DNA from 3 places in the Novosphingobium mangrovi genome. Region 2 is predicted to be linked to each of the others. Evidence: predicted binding sites of a transcription regulator. Region 2 holds the regulator's gene; each other region holds the start of a gene.
The links. The regulator LexA, encoded in region 2, represses DNA repair genes until DNA is damaged. The targets are predictions, from matches to a motif close to GTTCCNCNCTTGTTCT.

Region 1 (4,092 bases), on a different contig from region 2:
TCGTACGGATCCGATTCGCGCGGATCCGATTCGCGCGGATCCGATTCGCGCGGATCCGATTCGCGCCGCTCCGAAGGCCGTAGCCCTGCGCGCGGTCCTTCGCGTGGCCCCCGTTCGGGTGGCCGCTCCTCCGACGAGCCCCGCCGCGACGGCCCTTTCAACGAACGCAAGGGCGGCGCCGGGTCGCGCCCGCGCAGCTTCGGCAAGCCGAGGCCTGCCGGTCCCACGCCCAAGGATCCGAACCTGCCTGCACGCGAGGGCGACCGCATCGCCAAGCTCCTCGCCCGTGCCGGGGTTGCGAGCCGCCGCGAGGCCGAGCGCATGATTGCCGAAGGCCGCGTGAAGCTGAACGACGAGCTGGTCGAGACCCCCTCGACCGTGCTGACCTCGCTTGCGGGCGTCACCGTCGATGGCAACCCGGTGAAGGAAGCGGACGCCACGCGCCTGTTCGCCTTCCACAAGCCCGCCGGGCTCATCACCGCCGAGCGCGACCCGGCCGGTCGCCCGACGATCTACGCCGCGCTGCGCAACGCCCTGCCCAAGGATGCGGGCCGCGTGATGCCGGTGGGACGTCTCGACTTCAACACCGAAGGCCTGCTGCTGCTCACCAACGATGGCGAGTTCAAGCGTGCGCTGGAACTGCCCTCGACCGGCGTGCCACGCACCTACCGCGCCCGCGCTTTCGGCGATATCACCCAGGAACAGCTGGAAAGTCTGATCGAGGGCGTCGAGATCGACGGCGTGCGTTACGGTAAGATCGACGCCAACATGGAGCGCGGAGCCGGACGCAACCGCTGGATCGAGATGACGCTCACCGAGGGCAAGAACCGCGAAGTGCGCCGCGTCCTCGAACACTTCGGCCTCAAGGTCAGCCGCCTCATCCGCATCGGCTACGGCCCCTTTGCTCTGGACGAGCTGCCCAAGGGCGCCGCCGTCGAGATCGACGCGAAAGTGCTCGACCGCTTCCGCCGCGATATCGACCGCGCGAAGGGCTGAGGGAGACCACGAGATGAAGGGACCGGCCACCCGGACCGGCCTGCGCATCGTCGCGGGCGAATGGCGCGGGCGCAAGCTCGCCACCCCTGAGGGCGACACCACCCGCCCCACCGCCGACCGCACGCGCGAGACGCTGTTCTCGATGCTGGCAAGCCGCCTTGGCACCTTCGAGGGGCTCAAGGTGGCCGACCTTTTCGCAGGTTCGGGTGCCCTCGGCCTCGAAGCGCTTTCGCGCGGGGCCGCCCACTGCCTCTTCGTCGACCAGGACGCCGCCGCGATCCGCGCGATCCGTCGCAACATCGCCAACCTCAAGGCCCAGGACCGCAGCGACGTGCGCCCGGTCTCCGCGCTCTCGCTCGGAACGGCGAAAGAGGCTCTCGATCTCGTCCTGCTCGACCCGCCCTACGACACCGGTGCGGGCGCGGTGGCAGCCGACAAGCTGGCGCGTCTGGGCTGGATCAACGAGGCGACCTGGGTCTCGATCGAGACCGCCCGGGATGAAAGCGTCTCGGTGCGCGGTTTCGAGGTCGAGGCGACCCGCGATGTTGGCAAGGCCCGCCTTCACATCTTGCGCAAGGTCTGAGGAATAGGCTGCAACGCACTTGCCTGAAACGAAAAAGGGCGCCGGAAGTACCGGCGCCCTTTTTGCTAAAATTGCCTGAGTGGGATCAGGAAGCGGGCGCCTCCAACCCCTTGTCCTCGGGATAGTGGTCGAGCGGGCGGTTGCCGAAGTTGAGGCCAGCCTCGCGCGGATTGATGCAGCCGTCAGTGGCCTCACCGCGGCACACGTCATAGACCTTGCCCTCGACCCGCACCTTCGCGGCCACACCACGCGCGTCCTTCTCGACAACCTCGGGGGATGCCGATGCGCTCTGCGCCTGAGCGCAAAGGGGCAGGACCGCAGCCGCAGCGGCACAAGCAATAAGACCTTTCTTCATAATCTTACTCCCATTACTTAAAGCCCCCTGTGCGCATCCCGCAGCCGCCTTCCGACGCTGGCGGACCGGCGCACATCCCGGGGCCGATCACTCCATTTCGACGCATTGGCCGGTGGAATTGTTCCACGACGGCGACGAAGCGACCTTGCACCGGGTTAATCCGTTCCCTAGTTGTTCACGGGTGACCGAGAGCCATTCCCCGCTGCCCGCCGCGCCCGCTCATCCTGCAGGCGCCGACGCGTCCAATCCCCTCATCGCCGGACTGAACGAACCCCAGCGCGACGCCGTCCTGACGACCGAAGGGCCGGTGCTGATGCTGGCCGGTGCAGGCACGGGCAAGACCTCCGCCCTCACCCGGCGCCTCGCCTATCTCGTTCAGAGCCGCCTCGCCTGGCCGAGCGAGATCCTGTGCGTGACCTTCACCAACAAGGCCGCGCGCGAAATGCGCGAACGCGTCGGCCAGCTCGTCGGCCCGGCGGTCGAAGGCATGCCCTGGCTCGGCACCTTCCACGCCATCGCGGCCAAGATGCTGCGCCGCCATGCTGAACTGGTGGGCCTGGAATCGAACTACACGATCATCGACACCGACGACCAGCTGCGCCTCCTCAAACAGCTGATCCAGGCCGAGGGGATCGACGAGAAGCGCTGGCCCGCCAAGCAACTGGCCGGGTGTATCGACCGCTGGAAGAACCGCGGCCTCAACCCGCGCGATCTCGACGCGCGCGAGAATGAGGCCTACGCCGAGGGCAAGGGCCAGCATTTCTACCATATGTACCAGGAGCGCCTGAAGGCGGTGAACGCCTGCGACTTCGGCGATCTTCTGCTCCACATGCTCAACATCCTGCGCGAGCATCGCGACGTGCTCGAACAGTACCAGCAGCGCTTCAAGTACGTCATGGTGGACGAGTACCAGGACACCAACCAGGTTCAGTACCTGTGGCTGCGCCTGATCGCCCAGCACCGCCGCAACATCTGCGTGGTGGGTGACGACGACCAGTCGATCTACTCCTGGCGCGGCGCCGAGGTTGCCAATATCCTGCGCTTTGAAAAGGACTTTCCGGGCGCCAAGGTGATCCGGCTCGAACAGAATTACCGCTCCACACCGCAGATCCTGGCCGCCGCTTCGGGCCTCATCGACGAGAACACGCAGCGTCTCGGCAAGACGCTCTGGACCGAGCGTCACGGCGGCGACAAGCTCCACGTCGTCGGCGTCTGGGACGCGCCGGAGGAAGCGCGCCGGGTGGGCGACGAGATCGAGCGCCTCGAACGCGAAGGCGCCCCGCTCGACCAGATCGCGATCCTCGTGCGCGCGCAGTACCAGACCCGCGAATTCGAGGACCGCTTCATCTCGATCGGGATGAAGTACCGCATCGTCGGCGGCTTCCGATTCTACGAACGCGCGGAAATTCGCGATGCCCTCGCCTATCTGCGCGTCATTGCCCAGCCCGCAGACGACCTCGCGTTTGAGCGCATCTACAACACGCCCAAGCGCGGGCTCGGGGCCAAGGCCCTGGAAAAGCTGCACCTCCTGGCCCGTCGCCGCGGCATCCCGCTCGCCAAGGCCGCGCTTGAAATCTGCGACACCGACGAATTGCCCGCCCGTGCGCGCAACACGCTGCTTTCGCTGATGCGCGATTTCGCGCGCTGGCGCGACATGGCGAAGGAGGAAGGCCCCGCCGACCTCATCCGCACCGCCCTCGACGAGAGTGGCTACACCGACGCGCTCCAGGCCGAACGCACCCCCGAGGCCAGCGGACGCCTTGAGAACCTCGTCGAGCTCGCCCGCGCGATGGAAGAGTACGACAGCCTCGGCGATTTCCTCGAACACGTCAGCCTCGTCATGGACAATGACGCGCGCGATGATGAGGAGAAGGTCACGATCATGACCATGCACGCGGCCAAGGGGCTGGAATTCGACAACGTGTTCCTGCCCGGCTGGGAAGACGGCGTGTTCCCCTCGCAGCGCTCGCTGGACGAAGGCGGGCTGGCCAGTCTCGAGGAAGAGCGCCGCCTTGCCTACGTTGCGATCACCCGTGCGCGCCGCAAGTGCACCATTCTTCATGCGGCAAACCGGCGCATCTACGGCCAGTGGACCAGTTCGATCCCCTCGCGCTTCATCGCCGAACTGCCCGAGGACCAGATCGAGAGCGAGACCACG
Region 2 (4,092 bases):
GGCAGTCTCATCCAGTTCGAGGCGCGGATCATGCCGCCGGCAGCGCCCCTGCTCCCGGGTGGTTATAATTTTGCAAGAACGGCCTGGTTTGCCGGGCTCGCCGGTTCGGGAACGATCTTGAAGCCCGTGACCGTCCTGGAGCCAGCGGCAGGAGGGGAAGCGCCTTTGGCGCGCATTCGGCGCGGACTGGCTGGCCATGTTCGCGAGCAGGTCGATGAGCAGGCGGCTGGCATTGCCGTGGCGCTCGTCACGGGGGATCGAGGGGGCATCACGGCAGACGATGCGCAGGCCATGCGAGATTCCGGCCTGGCGCACCTGTTGGCCATAAGCGGGCTCCACGTGACGGCCGTAATCGGCCTGATCTACGTTCTGTCCGTTCGGGCGCTCGCATTGTGGCCCGCCTTGGCCCTGCGGGTTCGCCTGCCGATGCTGGCTTCCGGGCTCGCGGCGCTCGGGGGGATTGGATATACACTGCTGACTGGCGCGCAGGTGCCGACGGTTCGTTCGTGTATCGCGGCGCTGCTCGTGCTTGGCGCCCTGGCACTGGGCCGTGAGGCGTTGTCCTTGCGCATTCTGGCGGTGGCGGCATTCGCCGTGATGCTTCTATGGCCTGAGGCCGTGGTGGGGCCGAGCTTCCAGATGAGCTTTGCCGCTGTCCTCGCCATCGTGGCCCTGTCGTCCTGCGCGCCCGTGCGCAATTTCCTGGGGCCGCGTGAAGAATCTCCTTGGATGCGCGGCGTGCGGTGGTTCGGCATGCTCATGCTGACCGGGCTCGTAATCGAGCTCGCCCTGATGCCGATTGCGCTGTTCCACTTTCACAAGGCCGGGCTCTACGGTTCATTGGCCAATCTCGTGGCAATCCCATTGACGACCTTTGTGATCATGCCCGGGGTCGTCCTGGCCCTGGCGGCCGATGTCGTGTCCCTTGGCGGGCCGCTCTGGGGCCTTGTGGGATGGACCATCAATGCGGTGCTGGGACTGGCGCATTGGGTCTCGGCGCAACCAGGGGCTGTGACGCTGGTGCCGGGCATGGGCGAGGCGGCTTTCTCGCTGTTTCTTGTCGGAGGTTTCTGGTTGGCGCTGTTGGTCGGAAAGGTGCGTCTGCTGGGCGTTGTTCCCTGCCTCGTGGGCTTTCTTGTTCTTTATAATCAGTCGCCGCCTGATCTGCTGATCGCCGGGGATGGCCGCAACGTAGGCGTTGTGGAGCGGACGGCCGGGCGTGATGCGCCAAGGCTGCTGCTGCTACGCAACACGCGTAGCGACTACGTGCGCGACAATTTCCAGGAGAATGCGGGGTTGCGAGGAGAGACGATCTATCTCCCCGATCATCCGGGCGCGCGTTGCAATGCCGATTTCTGTTCGATCACCTTGCAGATGCAGGCGCGCGCAGCCAACGTCCTGTTGTCGAGGAGCCGGGACATCGTGCCCGAGCGCGAACTGGCTGCCGCCTGCGACCGGGCTGACATCGTGATCTCGGATCGTTGGCTGCCGCGGGCATGCCGACCGCGCTGGTTCAAGGCCGATCGCGGCACGCTCAGCCAGACGGGAGGCCTGAGCGTCGATCTGTCCCGCGGCGTGGTGCGCAATGTCGCGCAGGGGCAGGGGATGCATGGATGGTGGCATGGACGCAAAGGCGAGATGTCCTTGCAGGACCTCATCCCGCCCATGCCCTCATCGATGTCTTCGGATCGATAGCGCGCGGGGCGCTGCGATCCGGTCGGCTCAGTGGAAGTAGCGGCGCAGGAGGCCTGCGAGCTTACCCTGCACCTTGATCTCGTCGGCCGCATAGATCTGCGGTTCATAGGCCGCGTTGGCCGGGTCAAGGCGGATCATGCCGTTTTCACGGCGCAGGTACTTGAGCGTCGCTTCCTCGCCGCGCACGAGGGCGACCACGATCTCGCCATCGTTGGCGATATCGGTGCGTTTCACCAAGGCAAAATCGCCATCAAGAATGCCTGCCTCGATCATCGAATCGCCGGAAACCTCCAGCGCGTAATGTTCACCCGCGCCCAGAAGCGCGGCGGGCACGGGAAGGATCGCCTGGTCTTCCAGCGCCTCGATCGGAACGCCCGCAGCGATGCGTCCGTGCAAGGGGATCTCGATCACATCGGCCGTCGGTGCGGGAGCGGCGGTTTCGGGCCTGGCGAAGGGCACGACGTTCGAGTTGGCGGCCGGAGCCGTTGTCTGGCCGCCTTCGTCGGCACGGCGCAGCACTTCGAGCGCGCGGGCGCGGTTGGGCAAGCGGCGAATGAAGCCGCGTTCCTCCAGCGCGGAGATCAGGCGGTGCACGCCCGACTTGGACTTGAGGTCCAGCGCGTCCTTCATCTCTTCGAAGCTGGGCGAAATGCCGGTTTCGTCAAGCCGGGTCTGGATGAACCGGAGCAATTCGTGCTGCTTGCGGGTCAACATGTTCGCTGCCTCTTTCCTGCGCCTGCCGCACACGGAAATTCGGCTTCCCGCGCATCAGCTGTTCTTCTGGATGTTCCACTTGTGAACATTCTGAGAACAATTAAGCAACAGAATTTCCCACGTCAAGCGATACCGCCGTTCTGGAGTATGTAGATGCGCACGTTTGCGCCAGAAGGTGTTTCCGATCCGTTCGCAGGACGGTCGATGAGGACGTTACTGCCCGCAAGAGCGCCCAGGGCCCCGCTGTCCTGCACGCGCACGGCTCGCACGCATTCCCCGTCCCAGGTGCCGCGCAGGAATTCGCGGCGTGCGCCGGTGGCCGGCAGGTCCCCGTCGAGACGGGTGGTGACAGCCATGGGCGCGGGATCGAGTGCGCCCATCAGACGGCGCAGCAGCGGGAGCAGGAAATGGTAGCCGGTAACGAGTGCGGAGACCGGATTTCCGGGCAATCCAATGATGATCTGGCGGCGCTGCGAGCGGGGGCGGGTGGCGACGAGGAGCGGCTTGCCCGGCTTGATCGCGATGCGCCAGAAGTCGAGCTTCGCGCCCCAGGCTTCGAGCGCGGGGCGGATGAGGTCGTGGTCGCCAACGGACGCGCCGCCGCTGGTGACGATGACGTCGGCATGGGCGGCCTCGTCAAAGGCGGATAGGAGCGCGTCGAGCGTGTCGCCGACCGGTCCGATGCGGCGTGTCTGGACCGCGAGCCCGGCGACCATTGCCTCCAGCATGGCGCCATTGCTGGCCGGGATCTGGTGCGTGGCGCAGTTCTCCGGATCGGAGGAAAGCTCATCGCCGCTGTCGATGATCGCGACCTGGGGCGCGCGGAAGACGGGCAGGTGCCTGTGTCCGGCCGAGACGGCGAGCGCGATCTGGGCGGGGCCGATGCGGGTTCCGGCGGGCAGAACCTCCTTGCCAGCTACGAAGTCCGAGCCGAGGCGGCGCACGTGGCGATCCTGCGGGCTGGGGCCTGTGCCGGTGAGCGTGAGTGCCGTGTCGCTGCGCGCGAGGTCTTCCTGCACGATGACCCCGGCGGCATCGCAGGGCAGCAGGGCGCCTGTGGAGATGCGCACGGCTTCACCGCGCGTCATGCTGCCTACGAAGGGGTGCCCGGCCGCGCTTTCGCCCACGATGGTCCAGGGGCCGGCAAGATCGCCATCGGTGACCGCATAGCCGTCCATTGCGGAAAGGTGCCCGGCGGGTTGGGTGCGGCGGGCGAGCAGTGGCTCGGCAAGGTAGCGGCCGATGGCGCCTGCCATGTCGACATGTTCGCGGCGCATCGGGTCGGCGAGCGCGAGGAGGCGGCGCTGCGCTTCTTCGAGCGGGATCGGGGGCGTCATGACGGGCACGTCGGGAGAAGGCGCGGTGCTCATACCCACCCTTCGGCTTTCCAGTGGCCCGACTTGCCGCCCTGCTTCTCGACGAGGCGGATGTCGGAGATGACCATGCCCTTATCGAGCGCCTTGGCCATGTCGTAGATGGTGACCAGCGCAATCGAGACGGCGGTGATGGCCTCCATCTCGATGCCGGTCTTTCCGGTGATCGAGGCGGTGGCGGTGGCGCGGATGGAGCCGGTGAACTCTTCCTCGTTCTCGAAGGTGAAATCGAGGTTCACCGCATCGAGGGGCAGGGGGTGGCACATCGGGATGAGATCGGCGGTCTTCTTGGCCGCGAGGATACCGGCGA
Region 3 (4,092 bases), on a different contig from region 2:
GGTGCAGGAACTCGCGCTCCTCATGCGTCCGGGGCGCAAGGGCACGGGCGAGGTGATGGCGACGCTCAAGCTGGGCGATGGCCGTGACCAGCGGGTGCGGCTGGGTCGCGATTTTGCGCTCGACGGCGAATTCGCCGAGCAACTCGCCAGTGTCGAGGGGCTCTCGAACATCTCGCTGATCGCCCGCCAGGGCCCCGAGAGCGTGCGCCGCGCGGCCTGATTTGCGCGCTTCGTTTGAAACACGCACAAAGGCCCGGCACTCCCCATGGAATGCCGGGCCTTTTTTGCGTGTGAGGGCGCGGGGCCTTAGTTGTTGGCGGCGCCTTCGGCCGCGCTCTCGGCCGCATCGCCGATCTGCGAGGCCGCATTGCCGACATCCTGCGCCGCATCGGCAATGGCGTTGTCGCGCGCAACCTCGCTCGAGGAGGTCTGGCTGAAGAGGTAGAAGCCGCCGACAACCGCGACGAGCAGGATCAGCGCGATGACAAGGCCACTGCCGCCTGAGGACGACTTGCTCTCATGGATGACGGTGGTGTGGGTAGGCTGTGCCGCAGCCGGTTCGTCGGTGGTCGTGCGGCGCTCGTGGGTCACGTATTCATCTGCCATGGTTTCGCATCCCGTTGTTGTTTCGTGTTGCCGGGAATAACCAAGGATGCGCGCCTCCGGTTCCATGAACCGCAGATTACCGCGCGTTCAGCGGGGAGACGGAAGGTGCGGGACGGGAGCTCGTCGTGCCTCAGACCGCGAGGCGTAGCTGCTCGGGCTGGTCGGCCAGGACGTGGATCTGGAAATAGTACTTTTCGGTCGGCTGGCCGTTGGCGGTGAAATTGATGCGGACCTGCCGGGCGATGCCTTTCACGAAAATGCGCTGTCCCTTCAGGTGTTTGGCAATCTCATCCGGGTCATCGCTGCCGAACATGCGCCGTGCAGTGCGCATGGGAATGGAGACGGTCAGGCAGTTGCGGTCACGGTAGTCGCGCTCGGAGTTCAGGTAGATGTGGCCGCTTTGCGCGCCCACCGCGCGCACGGGCATCTCGAAGATCCCGGCAACGCCTGCTTTCGAGCCCAGATAGGAGGCGTAGGTGACCGCCTCGGTCGTGGAGAGGCAGCCCGGGGTGCAGGCTTGCGCGCGGCTCACCGAGGGTAGCCTAGCCTGGCCGTCCGGCGCTGGGGACGCGCCTGCAGCCTGGGCAAGACTGGCAAGAGCCAGCGCGAGGAGAGCGGCGTTCATGGATTTTCCTCCGGGAGCACGGTGGGCAATGCAAGTGCGCCATGAACGCACGGCACTTGTTATTAGGCAAGTGTATTGTGGCATGGGCGGTGTCTTCCTGATCATGCCCGGGCCTCTATAGCAAGCTCAGCTGCCCGTCGGGCGAGGGCGCGCGGAACTGGCTGCAATCGAGGTGGACGCCGGGAGGCCCAAGGCGGTGGCGCTTCATGGCAAGGCGGAAGCGGCTGCGCACGAGGTCGGCCCAGGGGCTCTGGGGCCGGAAGCGTTCGCCAAAGCGCGGATCGTTGTCGCGCCCGCCGCGCATTTCGCGGATGATCGCCATGACCTTGCCTGCGCGGTCGGGGAAATGGGCTTCGAGCCATTCGCGAAAGAGCGGGGCCACTTCGAGGGGCAGGCGCAGCATGATCCACATGGCCCCGCGCGAGCCCGCCTTCGCGGCTGCCTCGACCAGGCTTTCCAGTTCGTGGTCGGTGATTGCGGGGATGACCGGCGCGATCATGGCGTGGGCGGGAATACCTTGGGCATTCAGGGCCTCGAGCGCGGCAAAGCGTTTGGCAGGAGCTGCCGTGCGCGGTTCGAGCAGGCGCGAGAGGCGGGCATCGAGGCTGGTGACCGAGATCCCGACGCTGACAAGATCGCGCCGCGCCAGCTCGGCCAGCACGTCGCTGTCGGCAAGTATCCGGTCGGACTTGGTGACGAGGCTGACCGGGTGGCCGACCTCCAGACACAGTTCGAGGATGTCCCGGGTGATCCGGTAGCGCCGCTCGATCGGTTGGTAAGGATCGGTGTTGGTCCCCATCGCAATCGGCGCGACGCGGTAGTTCCGGCGAGCCAGCGTTTCGCGCAGCAGCCGGGCGGCATCGGGCTTGGCGAAGAGCCTGGTTTCGAAGTCCAGTCCCGGCGAGAGATCGTGGTAGGCATGGCTGGGCCGGGCAAAGCAGTAGATGCAGCCATGTTCGCATCCGTTGTACGCGTTGATCGAGCGGTCGAAGGGGATGTCGGGCGATTGGTTGAACGAGACGATTGTTCTGGGGTGCAACTCGGTGACGACCGTCGTGACCGAAGGGGGAGGGCCGTCGATCTGCTCTCGCTCGTCAAGCCAGTCGCCATCGCTCTCACTTTGCGTGAGATTGAAGCGCGTACTCGTCTGATTGCTGACCGCGCCGCGGCCCTTGATGGCTTCCATAATTGGAACATAACAGGAACACATGTGTCCGTCCATCCGTATGGCTTCAACAGTGCCCCCCAATTTGATGGCGGAAGTCAGACGAAGCACTTAACGTATTAGGATGTTTGCCCATTCCAGCTCCAAACGCGTCCGGCAAATGTTTGCCGATCAGTTCACTGCGGATGCCGAGGGCGCCCTTTACAGAAAGAGCCAGAAGGGTGCGCAATATCGCGTGAGCGAGGCGGAAAAGGAGGCATTCATAACGGCCTACTGCGCGCACATCCGGTACGCGAACTGGTCGATGATCATGGCGATTGTCCTCCTGTCAGTGCTGGTACCCTGGTTCAATCGGGGCAGGGACGTCTCCGAGTCCATGTTCGCGATCAGGATCGGAGTGTACGCGATCATGGTAGCATTCGTGGTGTTCTACTATTGGTCGTGGAATGCACCAGCTCGGGCGCTTCGGCATCGGACGCCGGAGCGTGCCGCATTGACGAGGGAGCAAGCGCGCGGGCTCGTGCTCTCAAAAATTACGTACCGAAAGCTGGCCTTGGTCGCCTCGATCGGCATGGGGCTGGTTTTGAAACATTCGCAGGAAACAGACCTATTTCAAAGTTGGGCGCTCGTCTGGCTCGCAATAGGCGGTGCCCTGGCTCTTGGTTCCGGTGTTCAGGCCTTTCGGAAATGGCGATGGGGTCAGCACCATTCCAGGCAGTAGACCGTCGCCAAGGAGTCCCGGCTCGCACAGGAAAACGGGCCCGCGGCCGAGGGTCTGGCGGCGGGCCCGGTAGGTGTCGGGAGAGAGAAAGGGGGAGGCTCTCCCGCGGGTCGGTCCGGATGCGTCAGGCGATGACGGTGGGCACTCCGCAGCGGACCTTGTTGACCTGTACGTCGGCGGCCCCGAGGCGGACGCCGAGCGCCTGCGTGAGAGAGAACACGGTTGCATCGAGTGTCGGGGCAATCGTGGACAGGGTATTGCCGACGATGTTGGTGACAGAGGAGAGGCTGAGCGAGAGGCCCAGGGTCTGGGCTTCGAGGTCGGTCTGCGCGATCAGCGAGGTCGCCAGCGACTGGGTGAGATCCTGCGTCGAGACGGTCTTGGTCACCTTGTCGCGAATGTCGGCAAAGGTGAAGAGGACCTCCTGCGGGCCGGTCGTGCCGCCCAGCGACACTTCCGATAGTGCGGTGACGCGCGCAATCAGCGGTACATTGACGAGCGTGGCCCGCGAAAGCGTGACCGGGCTCGAAAGGTCGCCCATGTCCTGCGCGTCGGGCCGCCCGATGCCGATGGTGCCGATGGCCGGGGTCACGCCAAGCCGCACACCGTCGCTATCGGGATCGCCGCTGCACTGGATATCGTCGAGCGTCGCCTCGGCCTGGGCGAGCTCGGTGTAGAGGGGGAGTTCGATGGATGGCAGCCAAGGGCTCCCCGTACCCACGCGCGCGGACACGAGCAGCCGGGCCTGGGCCGTGCGCAGGACGTAATCGCGCGCGCCAGTGATCGTCAGCCAGGGGGAATGCGCCAGTCCATAGCCGCGCACGAGGCGCACATGGACGCTGGAGAGCCCGGTGGCGGCCAGGTCCAGTTCGATGTCGAGCGTGTCGCCGTGCGAGAGTTCCAGTAGCATGCGCACCAGCGAGAAGGCATCGACCTCCACGCCCGCCGTGCCCGGATCGTAGTCAAGCGCTCCGT

Region 1: MTR65_RS02370 (ATP-dependent helicase) is a predicted target of LexA. The motif match lies at 2,097-2,112, and genes of this name have one in related genera.
Region 3: MTR65_RS02285 (PA0069 family radical SAM protein) is a predicted target of LexA. The motif match lies at 2,422-2,437, and genes of this name have one in related genera.

What each region holds. Positions count from the first base shown of each region.
Region 1 is NZ_JALHAT010000003.1:41,673-45,764, reverse strand. It holds gene MTR65_RS02385 (pseudouridine synthase) at 1-996, shown strand, start outside; gene rsmD (16S rRNA (guanine(966)-N(2))-methyltransferase RsmD) at 1,010-1,579, shown strand; gene MTR65_RS02375 (hypothetical protein) at 1,665-1,934, opposite strand; gene MTR65_RS02370 (ATP-dependent helicase) at 2,137-4,092, shown strand, end outside.
Region 2 is NZ_JALHAT010000005.1:108,056-112,147, forward strand. It holds gene MTR65_RS05695 (ComEC/Rec2 family competence protein) at 1-1,695, shown strand, start outside; gene lexA (transcriptional repressor LexA) at 1,723-2,409, opposite strand; gene MTR65_RS05705 (molybdopterin molybdotransferase MoeA) at 2,532-3,779, opposite strand; gene moaC (cyclic pyranopterin monophosphate synthase MoaC) at 3,776-4,092, opposite strand, start outside.
Region 3 is NZ_JALHAT010000003.1:21,758-25,849, forward strand. It holds gene dnaE (DNA polymerase III subunit alpha) at 1-220, shown strand, start outside; gene MTR65_RS02275 (hypothetical protein) at 307-606, opposite strand; gene MTR65_RS02280 (hypothetical protein) at 737-1,231, opposite strand; gene MTR65_RS02285 (PA0069 family radical SAM protein) at 1,347-2,417, opposite strand; gene MTR65_RS02290 (hypothetical protein) at 2,521-3,117, shown strand; gene MTR65_RS02295 (pilus assembly protein TadG-related protein) at 3,242-4,092, opposite strand, start outside.